Linked DNA regions of Thermovibrio ammonificans HB-1. The protein of the gene in region 1 interacts with the protein of each later gene in a pairwise test. Links are inferred from orthologs where the notes say so. Each region holds a gene or a part of one and is shown on either strand. Other genes may lie near its edges.

What was found.
Region 2: the proteins of dnaA (region 1) and THEAM_RS03845 interact in binary tests that used the Escherichia coli proteins (3 or more experiments, as listed by UniProt). The link is inferred for Thermovibrio ammonificans HB-1 from one-to-one orthologs.

The regions. Positions count from the first base shown.
Region 1 is NC_014926.1:3,456-13,903, forward strand. What follows is about bases 2,405-5,404. They hold dnaA (chromosomal replication initiator protein DnaA), read left to right. Parts: upstream 2,405-3,196; coding sequence 3,197-4,612; downstream 4,613-5,404. Other genes in these bases: THEAM_RS00025 (glycosyltransferase family 4 protein), read left to right, coding at 2,405-3,204; dnaN (DNA polymerase III subunit beta), read left to right, coding at 4,860-5,404. In the rest of the region: THEAM_RS00015 (RecB family exonuclease), read right to left, coding at 1-362; THEAM_RS00020 (proline--tRNA ligase), read right to left, coding at 385-2,091; more of THEAM_RS00025, read left to right, coding at 2,134-2,404; more of dnaN, read left to right, coding at 5,405-5,954; pgsA (CDP-diacylglycerol--glycerol-3-phosphate 3-phosphatidyltransferase), read left to right, coding at 5,954-6,475; glycerol-3-phosphate 1-O-acyltransferase PlsY, read left to right, coding at 6,472-7,050; THEAM_RS00050 (polyprenyl synthetase family protein), read left to right, coding at 7,060-7,944; dxs (1-deoxy-D-xylulose-5-phosphate synthase), read left to right, coding at 8,030-9,883; THEAM_RS00060 (hypothetical protein), read left to right, coding at 9,965-10,448. UniProt on the Escherichia coli protein: Plays an essential in the initiation and regulation of chromosomal replication. Binds in an ATP-dependent fashion to the origin of replication (oriC) to initiate formation of the DNA replication initiation complex once per cell cycle.
Region 2 is NC_014926.1:699,158-709,546, forward strand. Bases 2,917-5,857 are described here. They hold THEAM_RS03845 (NAD+ synthase), read right to left. Parts: upstream 4,835-5,857; coding sequence 3,998-4,834; downstream 2,917-3,997. Other genes in these bases: THEAM_RS03840 (TldD/PmbA family protein), read right to left, coding at 2,917-3,996; THEAM_RS03850 (nitrilase-related carbon-nitrogen hydrolase), read right to left, coding at 4,815-5,663; THEAM_RS03855 (POTRA domain-containing protein), read right to left, coding at 5,666-5,857. Outside these bases: THEAM_RS03825 (efflux RND transporter permease subunit), read right to left, coding at 1-703; THEAM_RS03830 (efflux RND transporter periplasmic adaptor subunit), read right to left, coding at 707-1,876; THEAM_RS03835 (GMP synthase), read right to left, coding at 1,946-2,617; more of THEAM_RS03840, read right to left, coding at 2,614-2,916; more of THEAM_RS03855, read right to left, coding at 5,858-6,868; THEAM_RS03860 (DUF2905 domain-containing protein), read right to left, coding at 6,865-7,107; THEAM_RS03865 (diacylglycerol kinase), read right to left, coding at 7,107-7,475; THEAM_RS03870 (HD family phosphohydrolase), read right to left, coding at 7,426-9,480; THEAM_RS03875 (PhoH family protein), read right to left, coding at 9,449-10,389. UniProt on the Escherichia coli protein: Catalyzes the ATP-dependent amidation of deamido-NAD to form NAD. Uses ammonia as a nitrogen source.

The DNA.
Region 1 (10,448 bases):
TCTCCCCTGTCTACCCGCCTGAGCTGGCCGTTCACAAACTTGAGTATGTTCGGGAAGAACTGACCTATACGGTTTAGGTCTGCAAGGGGCTCCTGCTCCTTGTAGAGTCGGGCGTAGTGGAGGAGAAGCTCCTTGGAAAGGGGTTTACGCCTCAGGAAAACGGCGTTTAAGGCGTTTTCAAGAACGAAGTGGACGCCGCTTCCGAGAACTAAAAAGTCTGCCCTTTCAAGGGGTTCAAGCTTCTGGACGTAACGGAAGAAGAACTCATACTGACACCGCTTGGCCTTCTGAACCTTCGAAAACGACCAGGGCCTTAAGTGCTCAATACCTACAGTCAAATCCTGCTCTATCTGGTAAGCCATAACTCCCTTTAAAAGGAGGGGACTAACCCCTCCCGATAAGCTCTCTCAGTTTTCCGACAACTCCATCAACGGGAAGCTCGAGCCGCTCCCCGCTCCTTCTAATTTTAAGCTCCACAACCCCCTCAGAGGCCTTCTTCCCTACGATAACCTGGTAGGGAATGCCGATAAGGTCGGCATCCTTAAACTTAAAGCCGGGCCGCGCGTTCCTGTCGTCAAGGAGAACGTCAAAGCCGGCCTCCATAAGCTCAGAGTAAACCCTCTCGGCGGCCTCCACTATCTCTTCCTTCTTTACGTTTACGGGTATCACTATAACCTCAAACGGCGCAATCTCCACAGGCCAGATTATCCCGTTCTCGTCGTGACCCTGCTCAACGGCTGCGGCCATAACCCTCGTTACCCCTATGCCGTAACACCCCATAACCATCGGCTTTTCGTTGCCCTGTTCGTCCACAAAGGTGGCCCCCATGGCCTCGCTGTACTTGGTTCCCAGCTTAAATATGTGGCCCACCTCTATGCCGCGCTTTTCAACGAGCGGAGCGCCGCACTTGGGGCAGGGCTCCCCTCCCCTTACCTCGGTAACGTCAACGAACTCTGCAACGCTGAAGTCCCTACCCCAGTTAACGTTCTTCAGGTGGTAGTCGGCCCTTCCGGCACCGGCAACGAAGTTAACCATCGGTATAACCGAGTAGTCGGCGTAAACGGGCAGGGGCAAACCGACCGGCGAAAGGTAGCCCTTGGGCTGACCGGTAAACTCCTCTATCTCCTTGTCGGTTGCAAGGCGAACCTCTTTGGCGTTAAAGGCCTTTTTAAGCTTCGCCTCCTCAACCTCCCTGTCGCCCCTCAGGGCAAGGACAACGGGCCTTCCGTCTATAACGTAAACCAAGAGCTTGAGTATCCGCTTCTGGGGAACGGAGAGGAACCGGGAGACCTCCTCTATCCGCCTGATTCCCGGGGTGTGAACCTCCTCCACGGCCTCAAACTCGCCTTCCCTGTTCGGGGGAACTTCCGGCCTTACCTGCTGAGCCTTTTCGGTGCTTGCGGCATACCCGCACTCGGGGCAGTAAACGAGCTTACTCTCGCCGGTATCTGCAATCACCATGAACTCGTGGGAGAAACTGCCCCCTATCTCGCCCGTGTCGGCCTCAACCGCCTTAAACTCAAGGCCGAGGCGCTTAAAGATTCGGGAGTAGGTTTCGAACATATTCCAGTACTCCCTCTCGGCGTCCTCGTCGGAGGCGTGGAAGGAGTAGGCATCCTTCATTATGAACTCCCGGGAGCGCATAAGGCCGAAGCGGGGCCTTATCTCGTCGCGGAACTTGCGGCCAATCTGGTAGAGGTTAAGGGGCAGCTCCTTGTAAGACTTCACTTCCTTTCGAACCAGGTCTGTAATCATCTCCTCTGCGGTGGGGCCCAGGGCGTAGTCCCTTTCGTGGCGGTCTTTGAACTTAATCATCTCCTTACCGTAAACGTCCCACCTGCCGCTCTCCTGCCACAGCTCGGCCGGGTGCATAATGGGCAGTATAACCTCCTGCGCACCGGCCCTCTCCATCTCCTGGCGTATAACCTGCTCTATCTTCCTGATAACTCTTGCACCGAGGGGTAAAATGTCGTAGAGGCCGGAGGCCACTTTCCTTATGAAACCGGCCCTTACAAGGAGCTTGTGGCTCGGTATCTCTGCATCGGCCGGAGACTCCTTTTTGGTAGGTATAAACGCCCTTGAAAACCTCATCGTTCCTCCAAAATTTGGTATTCCACAGTTAAGGTGGAAGCGGTGAAAATTCTACACGTAGACACGGAAAAAGGGTTAAGAGGCGGAGAGCAGCAGCTCCTCTACCTGGTAGAGGGACTGAAGAGAAGGGGCGTTAGGCAGGCCGTTGCCTGCCGGGTGGGAGACAGGCTCTTTAACCGCTGCAGGGAGCTGGGGGTGGAGGTTATCCCCTTGAAGGGGAACCAGACCTCCGACCTCTTCAGGCTCGGAGCGGTGGCAAAGGGATTTTCGCTGGTCCACGCCCACGCAGCCAAGGCCCACACCCTGGCCGCCCTCTCTAAGAAGTTCCACGGGAAGCCGGTAGTTTACACAAGGAGGGTAGACTACCCGCCGAAGCTCAACAGGCTCACCCTACTGAAGTACAAGCTCACCGACTCGGTAGTTGCAATCTCGAAGGCGGTTAAGGGGGTACTTGAAAGCAGCCTCCCCTTTTTAAAGGGGAAGGTGAAGGTAATCTACTCGGCGGTAGATACCTCCCTCGCCGGTGCAGTAGACCCAGATAGGGTTGAGCAGATAAGGAGGGAGCTCGGCGGAGAGCCGATAATCGGCTCCTTTGCCGCACTCACACACCAGAAGGATATCCCCAACCTCATAGAGGCGGCAGGGAGGGTTGTGAAGGAGTACCCCTTTGCCCGCTTCGTGGTTTTCGGCGAGGGGAAGCTGAGGAAGAGGCTCCAAGCCCTGATAGAGGAGAGGGAGCTAACCGGTAACTTTACCCTTTACGGGTTTGTAGAGGACGTTCCGAACTACATGAAGGCCCTCGACCTCTTCGTGCTGCCCTCGAGGAACGAGGGGCTCGGCAGCGTAATACTTACGGCTATGCTCTTAAAGGTGCCGGTTGTGGCAACGGCCGTAGGCGGAACGGTTGAGGTTATAGAAAACGGTAAAGACGGTGTTTTGGTTCCCCCTGAATCACCAAAAGAGCTGGCGGAGGCGGTTTTGAAGCTCCTCTCCTCTCCGAGCCTCCAGAGGGAGCTCACCCAAAACGCCTACTCTAAAGTGGTAGGGCGCTTCTGTAAGGAGGTAATGGTAGACTCTTACCTGGAGCTTTACGGGGAGGTCTTAGGTGGATAGGGCCTACGAGAGCTTTCTCTCTGAGCTTAAAAAGAGGGTAAAACCCTCCCTCTTTAAGAGTGCCTTTAAGGATATGAAGCTCGCCGAGCGGTCTGACGAGAGAATCCTCCTTCAGGTGAAGGACTCGGTGCTGAAGGAGGTAATTGAGAAGAACCTTCGGCCGGTGGTAGAGGAAGCAGCCAAAAAGGTTTTCGGCCCGGTAAAGGTCGAGTTTACCGTTCCTTCAGAACCGGTAAAAACGCCACAGCCACAGCAGCTCGAACTCGGCCTATTTAAGAAGAGCCAGAAGAAGGAGGAGGAGCTTCAGTCCAACCTCAACCCCAAGTACACCTTCGAGAACTTCATAGTGGGAACGAGTAACCAGTTTGCCCACGCGGCGGCCCTTGCAGTTGCCGAAAACCCGGGTAAGGCCTACAACCCCCTGTTCATCTACGGAGGCGTAGGGCTCGGCAAAACCCACCTGATGCAGGCAATAGGCAACTACATCAAGAAGAAAAGTCCCTGGAAAAAGGTCATATACGTAACCACCGAAACCTTTATGAACCAGCTTATAGAGGCCCTGAAGTCCGACAACATCTCGTCGTTCAGAGAAAAATACAGGAACATAGACGTTCTGCTCATAGACGACATTCAGTTCATAGGGGGCAAAGAGCGTACCCAGATAGAGTTCTTCCACACTTTCAACGCCCTTTACGACGCCGGCAAACAGGTTGTTCTCACCAGCGACCGGCCGCCGAAAGATATCCCCACCCTAACCGAGAGACTCAGGAGCCGCTTTGAGTGGGGACTCATAGCAGACATACAGCCGCCGGACTTTGAAACCAGAGTTGCAATACTCAAGAGGAAGGCAGAGCTTGAGGGAATAGAGGTCAGCGACAAGGTCATAAAGCTCATAGCCACGATAATAAAGTCCAACATCAGGCAACTTGAAGGGGCCCTTATAAAACTGAAGGCAAAGGCAACGCTGGAAGGGAAACCGATAACCGAACGGCTTGTAAGGGAGCTCTTCTCCCAAGAGAGTCCCGAGGAAAGGGCAGAAAAGAGGCGCAGGGAGATTTCGCTGAAGCTCATAAAGACAACCGTGAGCAGCGAGTTCGGAGTAGACGAAGAGCTCCTCTTGAGCTCGTCCAGGAAGAAACAGGTTGCCCTGGCAAGGCAGGTGGCGATGTACCTGGCAAAGAGGATAGGGAACTACCCCTACACCCAGATAGCTGCGGCCTTCAACAGGGACGACCACACAACGGTTCTCCACGCCGTTAGGAAGGTGGAAGAGCTCCGGAAGAGGGATGAAAAGATTAATCAGCTTTTAGAAAAGCTTGAACTCAAAGTTAGAGAAGAGGTTGAACGCTCTTCCCAAGTTATCCACAGTGATGTGGATAACTATGTGGATAAGTCTGTGGATAACTGAAATCTGTGGATAACTTATTAACCGTAAATTTCAGTTATCCACATAAAAAAGTTATCCACACAGTTATCCACAGAAAAATCGCCGAGTTATCCACATAATGTGGATAACTCTGAGGGTCGAAGCCTTTGGGGCGTAAGGAAGTTTCCGAAAAGTGCACAATTTTTGTGCACCTATAATTATTATTACTTAGAGATATATATCTATATATCCCGTAATAGAAGTAAATATATATAGGGAGGTGAGCTTAATGAAAATTAAAGTCAACAAGGCCCTGATTCGGGACGCGGTGAAAGTTGCAGCCTCGGCCGCAGATAAGAGGGGTAACGTTCCGATACTCTCGAACGTTCTGCTGGAGGCCGAGGATAACCTGTTAAGGCTTGTGGCAACGAATTTAGAGATAGGGATATCCACAGTTGTGGATTGTTCGGTGGAGGAGTGTGGAAAAACCACCGTTAACGCGGGCAAGGCGGCGAAGCTCTTCTCCTCTATAACGGGGGAAGAGGTGAGCCTGTCTGCAGGCGACTCTAAGCTCGTTGTAGAAACGGCAAACTCCCGGTTTTCACTTGCCACCTTACCCCCCGAGGAGTTCCCCGAGGTTGAGCTTCCCCAAACCTTTCCCGTTACTCTGCCCTCTCAGGAGATAGACAGGGCCATACGGAAGGTGGCTTACGCCGCAAGCAAGGACGAGGCCCGTTACATCCTCACCGGCGTCCTGTTCCGCTCTGTAAACGGTGCTCTCCACGCAGTTGCCACCGACGGCCACAGATTGGCCCTCTACGAGATTTCTGCAGCCGCCCAAGGGGTGAACTCGATAATTCCGAAAAAATCGCTCAGCGAGCTTAAAAAGCTGCTCAGAGAGAGCGAAGAGGTGGGGATTGTGGAAACGGGCAACAAGCTCTACTTCAACACCGGCGACACGGTGATGTGGACCTCCCTGATAGAAGGGGAGTACCCGGACTACACCGCCGTTATCCCCGAAGGGAACTCCAAAGTTCTTACCGCCGACAGGGAAGAGCTTCTCTCCGCCCTGAAGGAGGTTGCGGTAATCTTCGACAAAGAAGAGGTAAGGGGAGCGGTTTTCACCCTCTCCGACGGAAAACTTACTATAACCGCCAGGAAGATTGAGGGCGATGCCGCCGAAGAGGCCGAGGTTACAATTCCCGTAGACTACTCCGGCGGGGAGTTCCAGATAGGTTTCAACATCGTTCACCTTATTGAATCTGTGGGCTCCTTCGACGGAGAGACCCTAAAGATAGCCATGGAGGAGCCGGTTACTCCCGTCCTTATCACCTCTCCGGAGGAGCCTCAGCTCACCAACGTTATCATGCCGATGAAGGTGTGATGGGCAGAGTGAAAACGCTCCCCAACCTGCTTACCGTTTTAAGAGTAGCCCTTTTGCCCTTTATCGTTGTGTCGATTATCCAGGGCCACAACCTGCTGGCCCTGGTTCTATTTACCCTTTCGGCTTTAACAGACTTCCTCGACGGTTTCCTGGCGAGGCGCTCAAAATCTGTTACCTACCTGGGTATGCTGCTCGACCCGGTTGCAGACAAACTGCTCACCTCCTCTACGCTGATTTCGCTGGCTTACGTGAAGCTCTGCGACCCCTACTCGGTTATAGCCATAGTAGGCCGCGAGGAGGCCGTTACCGGCATGAGGGCCATGGCCGCATCCCGTGGACTGGTTATACCGGCCTCTGCCGGTGGCAAGGTGAAAACCGTCCTTATAATGGCTTCCATACTCCTGCTCCTTGCAGGGTTCAGGGAAATCGGAGAGCTTCTGCTTATCGTCTCTGCGGCTGTGGCCATACTGACCGGAGTTCTCTACTTCGTAAACTTCTTCAAAGCTTTGGGGGATAGATGATTTTCGCCGTTATACTGCTTGCGTTTCTGCTCGGTTCCGTGCCCTTCGGTTACGTGATAGGAAAGCTTAAAGGGGTAGACGTAAGGAAACACGGCAGCGGCAACATAGGGGCCACAAACGTTTCAAGAGTTCTCGGGAAAAAGTGGGGTGCCGTTGTTCTACTACTCGATGCCCTAAAAGGTGCCCTGCCGGTGTTGCTCCTTAAGCTCTCGGGAGCTCCCCTTCACTACCAGGTCCTTGCAGGTCTGGCCGCTGTCCTCGGCCACTGCTTCTCCCCTTTCCTCGGCTTCAGGGGAGGAAAGGGCGTTGCAACGGGGTTGGGAGCCTTCCTCGTAATATCGCCTAAAGTCACCTTCTTTGCCTTTCTTATATTCATCGTGGTCTTCCTGCTGACAAGGTACGTCTCACTCTCCTCAATTACCGCTGCCCTTTCGTATCCGCTGCTTTTTAAGTTCTTTGAAAAACCCGACGAGGCCTCCTTCATAGCCGTTGCCGTTACGGCATTTGTGATTGTGGCAAAGCACTACCAGAACATACTGAGACTGCTCAGGGGAGAGGAAAAGAAATTCCGATAAGGGGGTGTTATGGACCTTAAAGCCTACCTAAAGGAACGAAAGGCCCTTATAGACTCGGTTCTCCTAACCTACCTGCCGCCGGAGCCCGAGTTTGGTAAGAAGCTCTACGAGGCGGTTAAGTACTCCCTCACCGTGGGAGGTAAGAGACTCAGGCCGATACTCTGCCTTGCCGGCTGCGAAATCGTAGGCGGTAACAGAAACGACGCCTTAACCCCGGCCTGTGCTATAGAGATGATTCACACCTACTCCCTTATCCACGACGACCTTCCCGCCATGGACAACGACACCCTCCGCCGCGGCCACCCAACAACCTGGGTGAAGTTCGGCGAGGCTACCGCCATTTTGGCCGGAGATGCCCTTCTCAACAGGGCCTTTGAGGTTCTTGCAGACTGGGAGTTCGACTGTAACAGGAAAGTTAAAGTTATCTCCGAAATTGCGAGAGCTTCCGGCATGCTGGGAATGGTTCTCGGTCAACAGTGCGACCTCGATGCCGAGGGCAGGGGCGACGTTCCCCTTGAAGAGCTCCTATTTATCCACAAACACAAAACCGGCAGGCTCATCACCGCCTCTGTAGTTTCGGGGGGCATAACCGGCGGAGGTTCACCCGAAGAAATTGACGCGCTTAGGCGTTACGGCGACAGCCTCGGCCTTGCTTTCCAGATAATCGACGACGTTTTAGACGTTGTAGGAGACCAGGAGAAGCTCGGCAAAAACGTAGGCTCCGACCTTGAGAAAGGAAAAACCACCTTCGTGACAATCTTCGGCGTTGAAAAGGCCAGGAAGATGGCCTACGAAGAAGTAGAAAGGGCCGTTGAGGCACTGTCCATCTTCCCTGCCGAAAAACGGGAACCCCTTGAAGCCATTGCCCGTTTCGTTGTTGAAAGGGAGTATTAGGGACTAAATTGTGAATCATGGGAACTCACAGACGTTCGCCTATAATCAGAATACTGCAACAACTACCCGAGTTTGGAGGCGCTTTTTGATACTCGACAAGGTCAACTCCCCGGACGACCTGAAAAAACTGACAACTCAGGAACTCAAGCAACTGGCATCTGAACTGAGAGACTACATAATCTCCGTTGTTGAGAAAACCGGAGGGCACCTGGCCTCCTCCTTGGGGGTAGTGGAGCTCACAATAGCCCTCCTTAAGGTCTTTTCCCCTCCCAAAGACGAGATAGTCTGGGACGTTGGCCACCAGTCCTACCCTTACAAGATACTCACCGACCGTAAAGAGAAGTTCAAAACCCTAAGGCAGTTCGGCGGAATCTCCGGCTTTCCGTCAATTAAGGAGAGCCCGTACGACGCTTTCGGCACTGGCCACAGCTCAACCTCCATCTCTGCCGCCCTCGGGATAAAGGTCGGCAAAAGGTTAAAAGGAGAGGAAGGGCACGTAATAGCGGTTATCGGCGACGGTGCACTAACCGCCGGTGAAGCCTACGAAGGGCTCAATAACGCCGGTCAGCTCAAGGAAGACCTGATAGTTATCCTCAACGACAACGAGATGTCCATATCCAAAAACATCGGTGCGATATCCAACTACCTTACGAAACTGACAACCGGAGAGAGCCTCAGGAGGGCCAAGGAGCGGCTGGAGGAGGTAACGAAGAAGATATTCGGCGACACCTTCTACAAGGGCCTCAAGAGAGTTGAAGACCTTATAGTCAAGGGGCTCTTTCCTCCGGGGATGCTCTTTGAAGAGCTTGGCTTCCGCTACGTGGGCCCAATAGACGGCCACGACATAGAGACCCTTGTTACAACCTTAAGAAACGTTTCCAAGATGAGAGGCCCCACCCTCGTTCACGTTCTCACGAAGAAGGGAAAAGGGCACAAACCGGCAGAGGAGAGGCCCGATAAGTTCCACGGGGTTTCACCTAAGAAACTACTTTCAGAGCCCCAACCTCCCACCTACACCGAAGTCTTCTCCAAGACCCTTGTAGAGATGGCCGAAAAAGACTCCTCGATAGTTGCCATTACCGCTGCAATGCCTTCGGGCACCGGGCTCGACAGGTTTGCTGCCAGATTTCCGGAGCGTTACTTCGACGTAGGTATTGCAGAGCAGCACGCCGTTACCTTCGCCGCCGGCCTTGCCAAGAAGGGGTTGAGGCCGGTTGTTGCCATCTACTCAACCTTTCTACAGAGAGCCTACGACCAAATAATCCACGACGTTGCCCTTCAAGAGCTTCCCGTAACTTTCGCCATAGACAGGGCCGGCCTCGTCGGCGAAGACGGAGCCACCCACCACGGAGCCTTCGACCTCTCCTACCTAAGGGTTGTTCCCAACCTTGTGGTTGCAGCTCCGAAAGACGAAGAGGAGCTCCGTCACCTCCTCTACACTGCCGTTTACTCCGGCCGTCCCTTTGCAGTAAGGTACCCGCGGGGTAGAGGTTACGGCGTTACCTTGAGAGAGCCGCTGAAAAAAATCCCAATAGGCTCTTGGGAAGTTCTGAGAGAGGGGGGAGACCTGCTCATCCTTGCCACCGGTTGGACCGTTTACCAGGCCTTAGAAGCTGCAAGGGAGCTCTCTGCCGAAGGGATAGAGGCTACCGTTGTAAACGCAAGGTTCATAAAACCCTTAGACGAAAAACTCTTGAAGGAACTTGCCCTTAAACATAGCACCGTGATAACCGTAGAAGAGAACGCCGTTAAAGGGGGATTCGGCTCTGCCGTTAACGAATTCCTCGCCCTTTGGTACAACGGCAGGGTTTTCAACCTTGGCCTGCCCGATAAGTTCATAGAGCACGGCAGCCAGGCTCTGCTTCGGAAGCTCGTAAAAATAGACAAAGATGGAATAAAAGAGTCCGTCCGGGAAATTCTCGGAATTATTAAGAGATAAACTTGACTAAAGATTAAAATTTTGTTATAATTAGCCCTAACTTAAATTGATGATTCAATATTAACAAGGGGGTGTGAAACAATGAAGAAAGTAGTGGCATTAGGGGGAATTGTTTTATTGGCATCTTGTGGCGGAGGCAGCGGTACCTCTTCGGTATCTGAAGAGACGTACAAACTTGCTACTGTTTCCCAGGCACAAGAGGTCGAAACTTCTCCCGTTGTTGCTACAGATGCTGTTACAAGTATTACGGGAATTTCTTCGAGCAGCTCCAGTACAAAAGGAGGAGGGGTATCTTCTAAAGGTATAGCTCCTACTATTCTTGAAAAAATCGGAAGAGTTGATACCACTCGAGACCTAATATCTATTCCCTGTGATAACGGGAATTCGCTTGAAGCTTACGTTGTTTACGACACTGTTGACGGGGTTTCTCAACCCCAAAGCTGTAGTGATATCAAAGACATCACCATTAATATTTACAACATTAAAGGCGAAGACTGCCAGCTTGGGGATTATGTAATAGACGGAAATCAACGCTTTACTATGAGAGTGACTCTTTCGAACTTCT
Region 2 (10,389 bases), 700 kb from region 1 along the record:
CGGGGAATTCTGTGTTGTTCTCGGTAATTTTGCCGGCCGGAAGCTTTGCGTTTGCAGAGCGTATCGCCTGAACTACCTGTAGGAGAGAGAGGTGGTAGTTCTTCAGTTTGTCCCTGTCTATTATCACCTTAAAGTGGCGGGTATCTCCGCCTATAATCCAGGATTTGGAGGTGTTCGGGACCTGTTTAAGTTGCTCGAGGAGCTCCTCTGCATACTTGTGGAGCTCGTAAGGTGTCCTTTTGTCGCTCCAGAGCGTTAGTGTGACTATGGGAACGTCGTCGATGTCTTTGGGTTTTATGAGCGGTTTTAACGCCCCCGGAGGGAGCTTGTCCATGTTGGACATCACTTTGTTGTAGAGTTTAACGAGGGAGTCCTCCATATCCTCGCCTACTTTGAACCTGGCTATGATTAGGGCCATTCCCGGCTTAGATATGGAGTAGACGTAGTCCATACCCTTTATTTCCCAGATGAGCCTCTCAAACGGGGTGGCAACTTTCCTCTCCACTTCTTTGGCAGAGGCTCCCGGGTAGGGAATGAAGATGTCGACCATGGGGACTACGATTTGTGGGTCTTCCTCTTTGGGGGTGAAGATGACCGCTGCAACCCCGATGAGGAGCGAAGCGAGCAGGAAGAGAGGCGTCAGTTTGGATGTTATGAACCTTTTTGCAATGTTTCCCGCTATTCCAAGGTTGAAGTTCTTCATCGTTTACCCCTCTACTCTTGCTCCGTCTACGAGGCTGTTTACTTTTGTAACGGCGATAACCTCTCCGGGTCTGAGGCCCGAGAGGATTACCACTTTATCGCCTATGGTTTCTCCGGTTTTTACCGGTCTCAGGTGGGCTACTCCGTCTTTAACTACGAATACAAACTCGAGGGCTCCCACCCTGTATATTGCCGATTTGGGAACCACAATGGTTTCAACTTTAACTGTTGGAAACTCTACAACTGCGTAGGTTCCGGGAACGGCCTTCAGGCCTTCGGCCGTTACTTTTATGCCGAACTTGTGGGAGACCGGGTCTGCGCTGTGGTCAACTTCTACTACCTTTCCTCTATACGTTTCCCCGGCAACTTTAACCGTTACGGGCGTTCCTACTTTTATCTTGCCGAAGTAGGCGTTGTCTACGTATGCTCTCACTTCCAACGGGTAGGTTCCCAGTTTAAACACCGGGGTTTGGGGGGATACAAGGTTACCCTTGTCTACCAGTTTCTGGAGGACCACTCCGTTTACAGGTGACTTGAGGTATGTGTAGGAGAGGTAGGCCTCTGCCTTTTGAAGGGAGGCTTCAACTTGTTTCTTTTTGGCTTTGAGCTCTTCGAGTTTAGCCTTTATCTGGGCCTCTTTTGCGTTTACTGCCTGAAGGTTGGCTTTTGCGGCTTCGTACTGGGCTTTTACCTCGTCGAACTTCTGTTTTGATACGGCGTCGGCCTCGAGGAGTTTTTTGAACCTGTTGTACGTTTTGAGTGCCAGCTCGTACTGGGCTTGGGCCGCTTTTTTCCGGGCTTTTACTTCTAAGAGGGCTTTGTGGAGCTCTTTGAATGCGGCGTCTATCTCTTTGAGTCCCGCTTTTGCCTTTTCTACGTCGGGTTTAATTGTGGAGCTGTCGATTACTGCAAGAACCTGCCCTTTTTTGACTCTCTCCCCGGCTTTTGCCTTTACCTCTATGAGGTAGCCCGGAACTTTTGGCGAGAGGAGTATCTCTTTTGACGGGATGACGGTTCCAGAGAAGGTGGCGTTGCGGTAAAAGGTCATAACGCCCACCCTTTCCGTTTTAACGCCGGTAACGGTTTTTACTTTTATTGGCTCTGCCTTCTCTTCTGAAGCGCAGGAGCTGAGGGCTAAGAGTATTGAGAGGGCTAAAATAGCTCTCTTTGCCATTTGAAACCTCTCTAACCTGATTTTGGCTGAATCATTATCTTATTAGAATTTAGTATCATGTCAAGGTTGTTACAGGCGGAGGAAGAACTCTACGAAAACGTCGGCGTAGAGTTTGAGCTTCTTCCACTCCTGAGGGGTCGCAAGAATCTCTTCTTTCGAGATTCCTTCCTCTTGAAGCTCGTTTTTATAGGCCTCTATCCACTTCTCTATCCCTTCGGGGGTAACTTCCAGGTGGAACTGTAGGCCAACAACCTGTCTGCCTATTCTGAAGGCCTGGTTCTTGTACATTGCAGATGAGGCGAGCTTAACCGCTCCTTTCGGGAGGTCGAAGGTGTCGCCGTGCCAGTGGAAAACGGTTATGGGGTCTCTGTAGAGGAGCTCAAGCTCCATCTGGGGGTATATGGGCTTCCACCCTATCTCTTTGCCCCACTCTCCCTTGTAGACTTTTCCGCCGAAGGTATCGGCAATGAGCTGGCACCCCAGACATACGCCGAGGAGCTTCTTCCCGGCCCTATAGGCCTGCGCTATCAGCTCCTTCTCCTCTTTCAGGAACGGGTATTTCTCCTCTTCGTATACTCCCATAGGTCCGCCGAGTACAACGAGGATGTCGAACTCCTCTGGGGAGGGGAACTCTCCGTTATAGGCCTCGAACTCTTTACACTCTACTCCCCGCCTCTCAAACAGCTCTTTAAATGAACCGAGGTCTTCGAACTCTATGTTCTTTACGGCCGCCAGTTTCAACTGGTTCCTCCGACAGTTATGCTGGGTATTCTAAGTGTGGGAATGCCATCTGAAACGGGTACGCCCTGACCGTCTTTACCGCAGGTGCCTATCGAGAAGTTGAGGTCGTTTCCTACGGCGTCTATCTCCTTTAATACCTGGGGGCCGTTGCCGATTAGGGACGCCCCCTTAATGGGAACCGTTACCTCTCCGTTCTCTATCAGGTATGCTTCGGAGACTTCGAAGACGAAATCTCCGTTAACCGTGTTAACCTGCCCGCCGCCCATTTTTACAACGAGTATTCCCTTCTCGGTGCTCTTTATTATCTCTTGAGGGTCGCTCTCTCCGGGCGCAACGTAGGTGTTCGTCATTCTCGGTATGGGAACGTGCATGTAGGACTGTCTTCTACCGTTGCCCGTGGGCATACCTCCAGATTTCATAGCTTCAAGGGTGTCGTACATGTACCCTTTAAGGACACCGTTCTCTATGAGGACGTTTTTGCCGGTAGGGGTTCCCTCGTCGTCGTAACCGGAGGAGCCGTACTTGCCTTTCATGAAGCCGTCGTCTACCACCGTTATGAGGGGAGAGGCCACCTCTTCTCCCAGCTTGTTGGCGTAAACCGACAACCCTTGGTTGGCGAGGTCGGCTTCAAGGCCGTGGCCGACCGCTTCGTGAATCATCGTGCCTCCGGCTTGGGAGGAGAGGACAACCGTGAACTTTCCCGAGGGCGCCGGCCTGGCCTTGAGCATGGTAAGCGCCCTTTCGGCCGCCTTGGAGGCTATCTCTTCGGGAGAAACCCTCTCAAAGAGGGAGTAGTCTCCCAGGTGGCCTACGGGCTCGTAGCCGGTTTGGAGCTCTATGCCGTTTGAAGCAACAACGAGGGTGTAGAAAACCACCCTCGGTCTGAGGTCTTCTACTATCTGGCCGGTTGTGTTCACTACAACAACTTCTTGAATCTGGTCCCGTAGAACAACGGTAACCTGCTTTACTCTGTCTCCGTAGGAGCGGGCCTTTTCGTTGGCCCTTTTGAGGAGCTCAACTTTTCTCTCTACCGGTATGTCGAGGTCGTGCCCCTCACATATTTTCTCGTAACGGGGCTCTTTCTCGGTAAAGTCGAGGGTTACCTCTTTTTCTGCCGCTGCGGCTGCGGCAAGGTTCTCTATTACCTCCAGTATCGCCTTCTGCGAGAGTTTGTTTGTAAATCCGTAATAGGTTTTAAAGTTCTTTATAAACCTTATGCCTACGCCTACCTCGATGCCGTTGCTGAGGTTCTCTATTCTGTTCTCCTCGCACTTACCCGAGAAGGTGAAGCGCCTCTCGAAGAAGAGGTCTCCGAAGTCTGCTCCCCTTTTTTTCAGCTCCCTTGCTCCGAACTCTCCCAGTTCTTTGAAGTCCACCATTTTAAAGCCCCCAGTCTCTTAGGTAGAGGAAGTCTTTATCCACTGTGCGCTGGGCAATTTTACAAATAATCGGGAGCTTCCGTTTGTACTGGCTCCTCTTTACCATTGAGAGGACTCTTTCAACTTTCTTCGGCTCGAAGAGTTTTTTAAGCTCTGCGGAGCTCAGCCGTAGGTCTACGTACCCTATGAGTATCTGGTCCAGCTCCCTGTAGGTGAGTCCGATTTCCCCTTCGTCTGTTTGGCCCGGCCAGAGGTCGGCCGACGGTTTCTTTTTAACTATTCGCTCGGGAACGCCCGTAAACTCGGCAAGCTGCCACACTTGGGTTTTGTATAGGTCCCCTAATGGGTTAACGTCGTGGGCACTGTCTCCCCACCTGGTTGAGTACCCTATGAGCAGCTCGCTTTTGTTGCTCGTTCCTATTACCAAGGCCCCTTTCCAGTGGGCGAAGTCGTAGAGGATGCTCATCCTCTCGCGGGCCATTTTGTTGCCTTTCCTTACGGGGTCGGCCTCTTGAAACCTGCTGTAGTAGGCGTCTATCTGGGGAGTTATGTCTATCTCGTGGAACTCTATGCCGAGAACCTGGGCTACGAGTTTTGCGTCTTCCCTCGATGAGGGGGAAGAGGTTCTGTATGGCATGGAGATGCCTATTACGTTGTTGTTCCCGAGGGCCTTTACTGCGAGAAACGCTGCCAGGGAGGAGTCTACTCCTCCCGAGAGGCCCACAACTGCCTTGGAGAAGCCGGCCTTTTGAAGCTCTTCCCTTATGAATCCGGCCAGAACCGACTCTATAAACGCCGGGTCTTTAAGCTTCAGGAGTTCAGAAATTTTCTCTCTCATTGAGAGCTCTCCTCAGGTTCTCTAAGGTTAAAAGGGGCTTTTCGTCCCTCAGGAGCGGAAGGCTTATCCGTGCAGCCCTAACGGCCTCGTCTTTAACCTCTCCGTAGATGAGTTCCTCTTGGAAGGGGGAGGCCTGAGCCTCTACTTCTCCGAAGGGGTTGCAGATGAAAGAACAGCCGGAGAAGGTGAAGCCGTCTTCACACCCGACCCTGTTTGCGTAGATGAAGTAGCTACCGGTCATCCTTGAGTAGAACTCGCCCATGTTGAGCCAGACTTCGGCGTTTCCGAACATTTCCTTCTCCCTGTAGCCCCTTCCGGGGCTTGCGGAGAGGGCGAAGATTGTTGAGGCCCCTTGAATGAAGGCGAGGTAAACGGTAGACATGTGCCACAGGTCTTCACAGATGAGGGTTACGCTCTTTCCGGCTAAAGAGCTGAAAACCTCTACCCGATTGCCTGCCGCTGTAAAGCGGCCTTCGTCGAACATTCCGTAGGTGGGAAGGTAGACCTTTCTGTGGACGTGTTTTATCGCCCCTCCCTCTATGTAAAGGGCCGAGTTGTAGAAGAGGTGTTCGGAGCTCTCTTCTATCAACCCTACTATCAGGGCTATCTCCCTGCTCAGCTCGATTAAGGGGGTGAGCCTCGGGTCGCTAAGCCTTACCGCAACTTCGAAGGTGAGGTCTTGGAGGTTGTAGCCGGTAAGGTTGAGCTCGGGGAAGAGGCAGAGCTTCGCCCCCCTTCCCTTGGCCTCTCGGGCCATCTCCACCGTTTTCCTGATGTTCTCTTCCAGCTCTCCGAGCTTAGAGCGAAACTGGGCAACGGCAACTCTCATCTCTACCACCTTACAGTGAGCCTGAACGACGTTTTTAAAGTGCCTCCGCTTCCCAGGCCCCTGAAGAGTTTAAACCTAATGATACCATCAGCCAGCTTGGCCCAAAACGCCGTAAGCGATACACCCACCGAGGTCAGGAGCTTCTCGGGGGAGTTGTTTGCACCCACCCCCGCCTGCAAGGTGGGCTCGGCGTAAACGGACCTGTCTATGACCGGGAACCTGTAGCTTACCGTTCCAAGGAGGTAGCGCTTGAAGCTCTTAGCCTCTCCTCTGTAGCCTTCTATAGGAACGGAGAGCTTGTAGCCGGTTCCCGAAAAGCCCACTTTCGTAGCACCTACCAGGCTGTAGTTGAAGGTTCTTGTCCCTTTTAAGTGGAAACTTTTGAAGTGCCCTGCCGAAACGGCGCCTGTTGTTAAATCGGAGATTACGGGCGCTGCGTAGCTTACAGATACCCAACTCCTGCTTCCCACGGTGTAGTAAACCATATCCGTTGTTCTGTCTAACTCGTAACTGCCGTTTAAGTAGTAGATTCGCTTATCGGATAGGAGCGAGTTGTAGAAGGTAAACGTTGGTGAAACTCCGAAGGAGAACTTGTGGACCTTTGTAGGGTCTAAGTAGAAAAGGGCGGAGACCGGCGTTGAAATGGTTTCCACCCTGGTTTTCCCGAGCTCTCTACCTGTGTCTACAACGGTTACAACGCTTGAACTCCTGTAAACCCCGGCATCGAAGGTAACGTTCTCTGCCACCCTGTAGAGTCTTACCTTTACAAACTGGCTGTCGCTTTCATCTTGGGTGTTGAACCACTTTGTAAACCCTACAAAGAGCCTGTTGCCCATTCCCAGCAGGTTGTAGTCCCTAATCTCCAGCCCCGCCCTGTAGGAGCCGTCGCTCTTTAACCTGAACCTGGGCAGGGGAACCACGGGGAACTTCTCCTTAACCCTGATAACCACAACCACGCCGCCCTTTTCCCTTAAAACCTCGGCTTTTACACTGTAGAAAAGGTGGGTGTTAAGCAGGTTCCTTATAGACTCCTTCAGTTTCTTCTCGGAGAAGGGCTCACCGGGCCTTAGGAGGAGCTCCCTGAGGACGAACTCCTTTTTAGTCCAGCGCAGGCCCACCACCTTAATCGCCTTTACCACCGGGGCGTGGGCAGCGTAGGCGCCTGTTGCGGCCAGAACCGCTAAGAGGGGCACGGCCCGTCTCATTGTTTCCTCGTAAAGAAGAAGAGGAGGAACGAAAGTAGCGACAGTAGCAGGCTTACAAGGAGGCTCGTTGTAATCGGGAAGTAGAAGACGAAGTTATCCTTCTTTATGTAGATATCTCCCGGCAGCCTCCCTAAGGGAATTCCCGAGCTTCCCAGCTTTGCAACTACAATCAGAACGATACCGAACGCAACAAGCGTAACGCCCACAAATATCAGCAGCTTTCCTATCTCTTCCACCATCAGCTTAACCTCCTTATCAGCTCCGGTAGTACAACGGTCAAATCCACAGTAAGCGCAAAGAGCCCCACCGACAGAACCGCCGCAGCAGCAGCGTCCTTTGCCAGTTTGGCACTCGGTTTAAACTCGCTCGTGGCCGTATCTACGGCCCGCTCAACTGCGGTGTTCAGGAGCTCTACAACGAGAACCGAGAAGTTTATGAACCCCACCAAAATGGCCGTGCAGCCGTTTAAGACCGCCAGAGAAACGGCGGTTCCCGTTAGGCTTAGAGCGAGGTTAATCCTGAAGTGGACATCCTCGCGGAAGGCGCCCAGAAAGCCCTCAACTGCGAACCCTATCCCCTTTATCACTCCCTTTACCGTTTTCGTCATCGGGGTACTCTATACGGTTGTGGTATATACCCGACAGAACCTTCTTAAACACCTTCTCTATAAGGCTTATGTCCTTTAAAGATAGACCGCTCTGGTTTAGCTGGCCCTCCTCTACAAGCTCCATTATCAGCTTATGGATAACCTTCCCCAGGTCGAGCTCCTTGTCCTTCATAGACCTTACTGCCGCCTCAACGGTATCTGCCATCATTACTATCCCCGACTCTTTAAACTGGGGCTTTGGGCCGGGGTAGCGGTAAATTTTTTCGTTCACCTTGTTGCCGTACAGCTCCTTGGCCTTGTGGTAGAAGTACTTCATCAGCTTCGTTCCGTGGTGCTGGCGGATTATCTCTATGACCTTTTCGGGCAGTTTGTACTTCCTGCCGAGCTCCTCCCCGTACTCCACGTGGGAGCGCAGTATTGCCGCGCTCTTTTCCGGTGGGAGCTTGTCGTGGATGTTTACTCCCGTCTGGTTCTCTATGAAGGCCTGTGGGTTTTTCAGCTTCCCTATGTCGTGGAACAGGCCTCCGGCCTTTGCAAGCAGGGCGTTTGCTCCTATCGCCTCTGCGGCTGCCTCTGCGAGGGTTGCAACCATAACCGAGTGGCTGTAGGTTCCCGGAGCCTTCAGAATCAGCTTCCTCAGTAAGGGGTGGTTGAGGTTTATCAGCTCCATGTAGACTATATCGGTTGTGAAGTTAAACAGGTTGATAATCAGCGGGCTCAGGCCGTTAACTACAACGGCGGTTATTACGGCGCCGATGGCTGTGAGTGCCAGCTGGACCGGCAGCTGAACTTTTACGGCAAAGCCGAAGTAGTAAATGTAGAGGAGGGACTGGGCTAGCGCGGTTACTACCATGCCCTTAAGGGCACTTTTGTAGATAACCTCCCGACTCTTGAACTTCCTTGAGTCGAAAGCTGCAAAAACCGAGCCTACGATTACCGGGATTATCAGGAGCTCCGGCCTTGAGAGGTTGAAGCCCGAAAGGAGTGCAACCGGTATCGAGTGGAGAACTGCAACTTTTTTGTTTATGAACATGGAGGCGAAAACCACCGATGTAACAACCGGAACGTATATGAGGCTTTCGTTTACCGGAAGGTTCAGGCTCTCTACGATTAGCTTCGCCAGGTAGGTGAAGAGTTTTATTAGGAATATGTCGAGTGTAATTGCCGAGAGAGAAAAGAGGATGTTTTTGAACTCTGCTGCAGAGGGGCTGATTATCCTGTAGAGCCTGAGAACCGAGTAGTAGAGCAGCAGCGTCAGCAGGAATATGGAGATGTACTTGTTGAGGCTCTTGCCTTTACTCTTTGCCTCCTGGAGGAGCTTCAGCTTCTCTGCTGCCTCGGGGGTTACCTTCTCCCCCTTTTTTACTATCACCTCCCCCTTTTGAACCTCAACGAGAACCGGCTTAACGCTTGAGCGGGCCTTTTCCCACAGCTTTTCCGTTTCCGTCTTGTTGAAAACGAAGTTGGGGGAAAGGTGAACCTTTCCTACAACCTCTCGGGCCACTTTCTTGCCCAGGAGCTTCTCCACGTCTTCCTTGAAGAGCTCCTCCGCCTGCTTCTGGCTTAAAAAGGCGTTCAGGGGCATCTGCTTCAGCTTTCCCCCTTTCTCAACCTCTACCTGGGAGTACCCTTTGGGAACCTCGGAGATGATTCCCCGCTGGTAGTAGGAGGTGATTATCCCCTTTAGGAGCTCCTTCTGGTGCTTGTTGAGCAACTGGAGCCCTTCAACCTCTTTCAGGGCCTTTGTGAAGCTCTCGGGGGTGTACTTTACTCTCGGCAGAACCCGTTTAACAGCCTCTTCCCTTGCCCTCTCTGTGGCCTCTTTATCCACCAGAACTGCAGAGACGGGTGAGCGAACGTCTACCGGGCTCACCTGACCCGGCTTGAGGGCGGGAACGTTAACGAAGCTGAAGGGGAGCAGCAAAAAGGTGACTATTACACTTGCAAGGAGAACGAGGCCGTATTTAAAGAGGCTATCCCTCTTTTCCTGCTTCAAACTCTTCATAGGCTCTGATAATCTCCTGAACCAGTCGGTGTCTTACAACGTCCTCTCGGCTGAACTGCACAATCTCTATGCCTTCAATCCCTTTGAGTATCTTGAGGGCCTCTACGAGCCCGGAGCGCTCCTTAGACGGAAGGTCAATTTGGGTCACGTCGCCCGTTATGACAACCTTTGAGCCGAAGCCCAGCCTCGTGAGGAACATCTTCATCTGCTCCCTTGTTGTGTTCTGGGCCTCGTCTAAAATGATGAAGGCGTCGTTGAGGGTTCTTCCCCTCATGTAGGCCAGCGGTGCAATCTCGAACACGTTCCTCTCAAGGTAGGAGTTGACCTTCTCGGGCTCTATCATCTCGAAGAGGGCGTCGTACAGGGGCTTCAGGTAGGGGTCTATCTTCTCCTGGAGGGTTCCGGGCAGAAAGCCCAGCTTCTCTCCGGCTTCAACTGCCGGTCGTGTGAGGATTATCCTGTTCACGAGCCCCTTCCTGAAGTAGCTCACCGCCATGGCAACGGCCAGATAGGTTTTACCGGTTCCGGCCGGGCCCACCCCGAAAACCACGTCGTTCTTCTCTATGGCCTCCACGTAGCGCTTCTGGGTGGGAGTTTTGGCGATTATCTTCTTACCCCGGTAGGTCTTAACGATTACCTGGGATTGGGACTCTTTAACTTTTGACTCCCTGTGGGCCGACAGCTGGGTGAGGTACATGTCAACGTCGCTCTTTGTGAGCTTGTGGCCCGACTTTACCAGCCCCTCCAGCTCTTTGAGGAACTGCCTTGCTTTCTCTTCGTCTTCGGAGCTTCCGTTTATCATTATCTCGTTTCCGCGGGAGCCCAGCTTCAGGTTGAGTATCTGGCCGAGCTTCCGCAGGTTCTCCTCGTGGTGGCCTACAATCGTGTAGAAGTCTTCCGGTTCAAGCT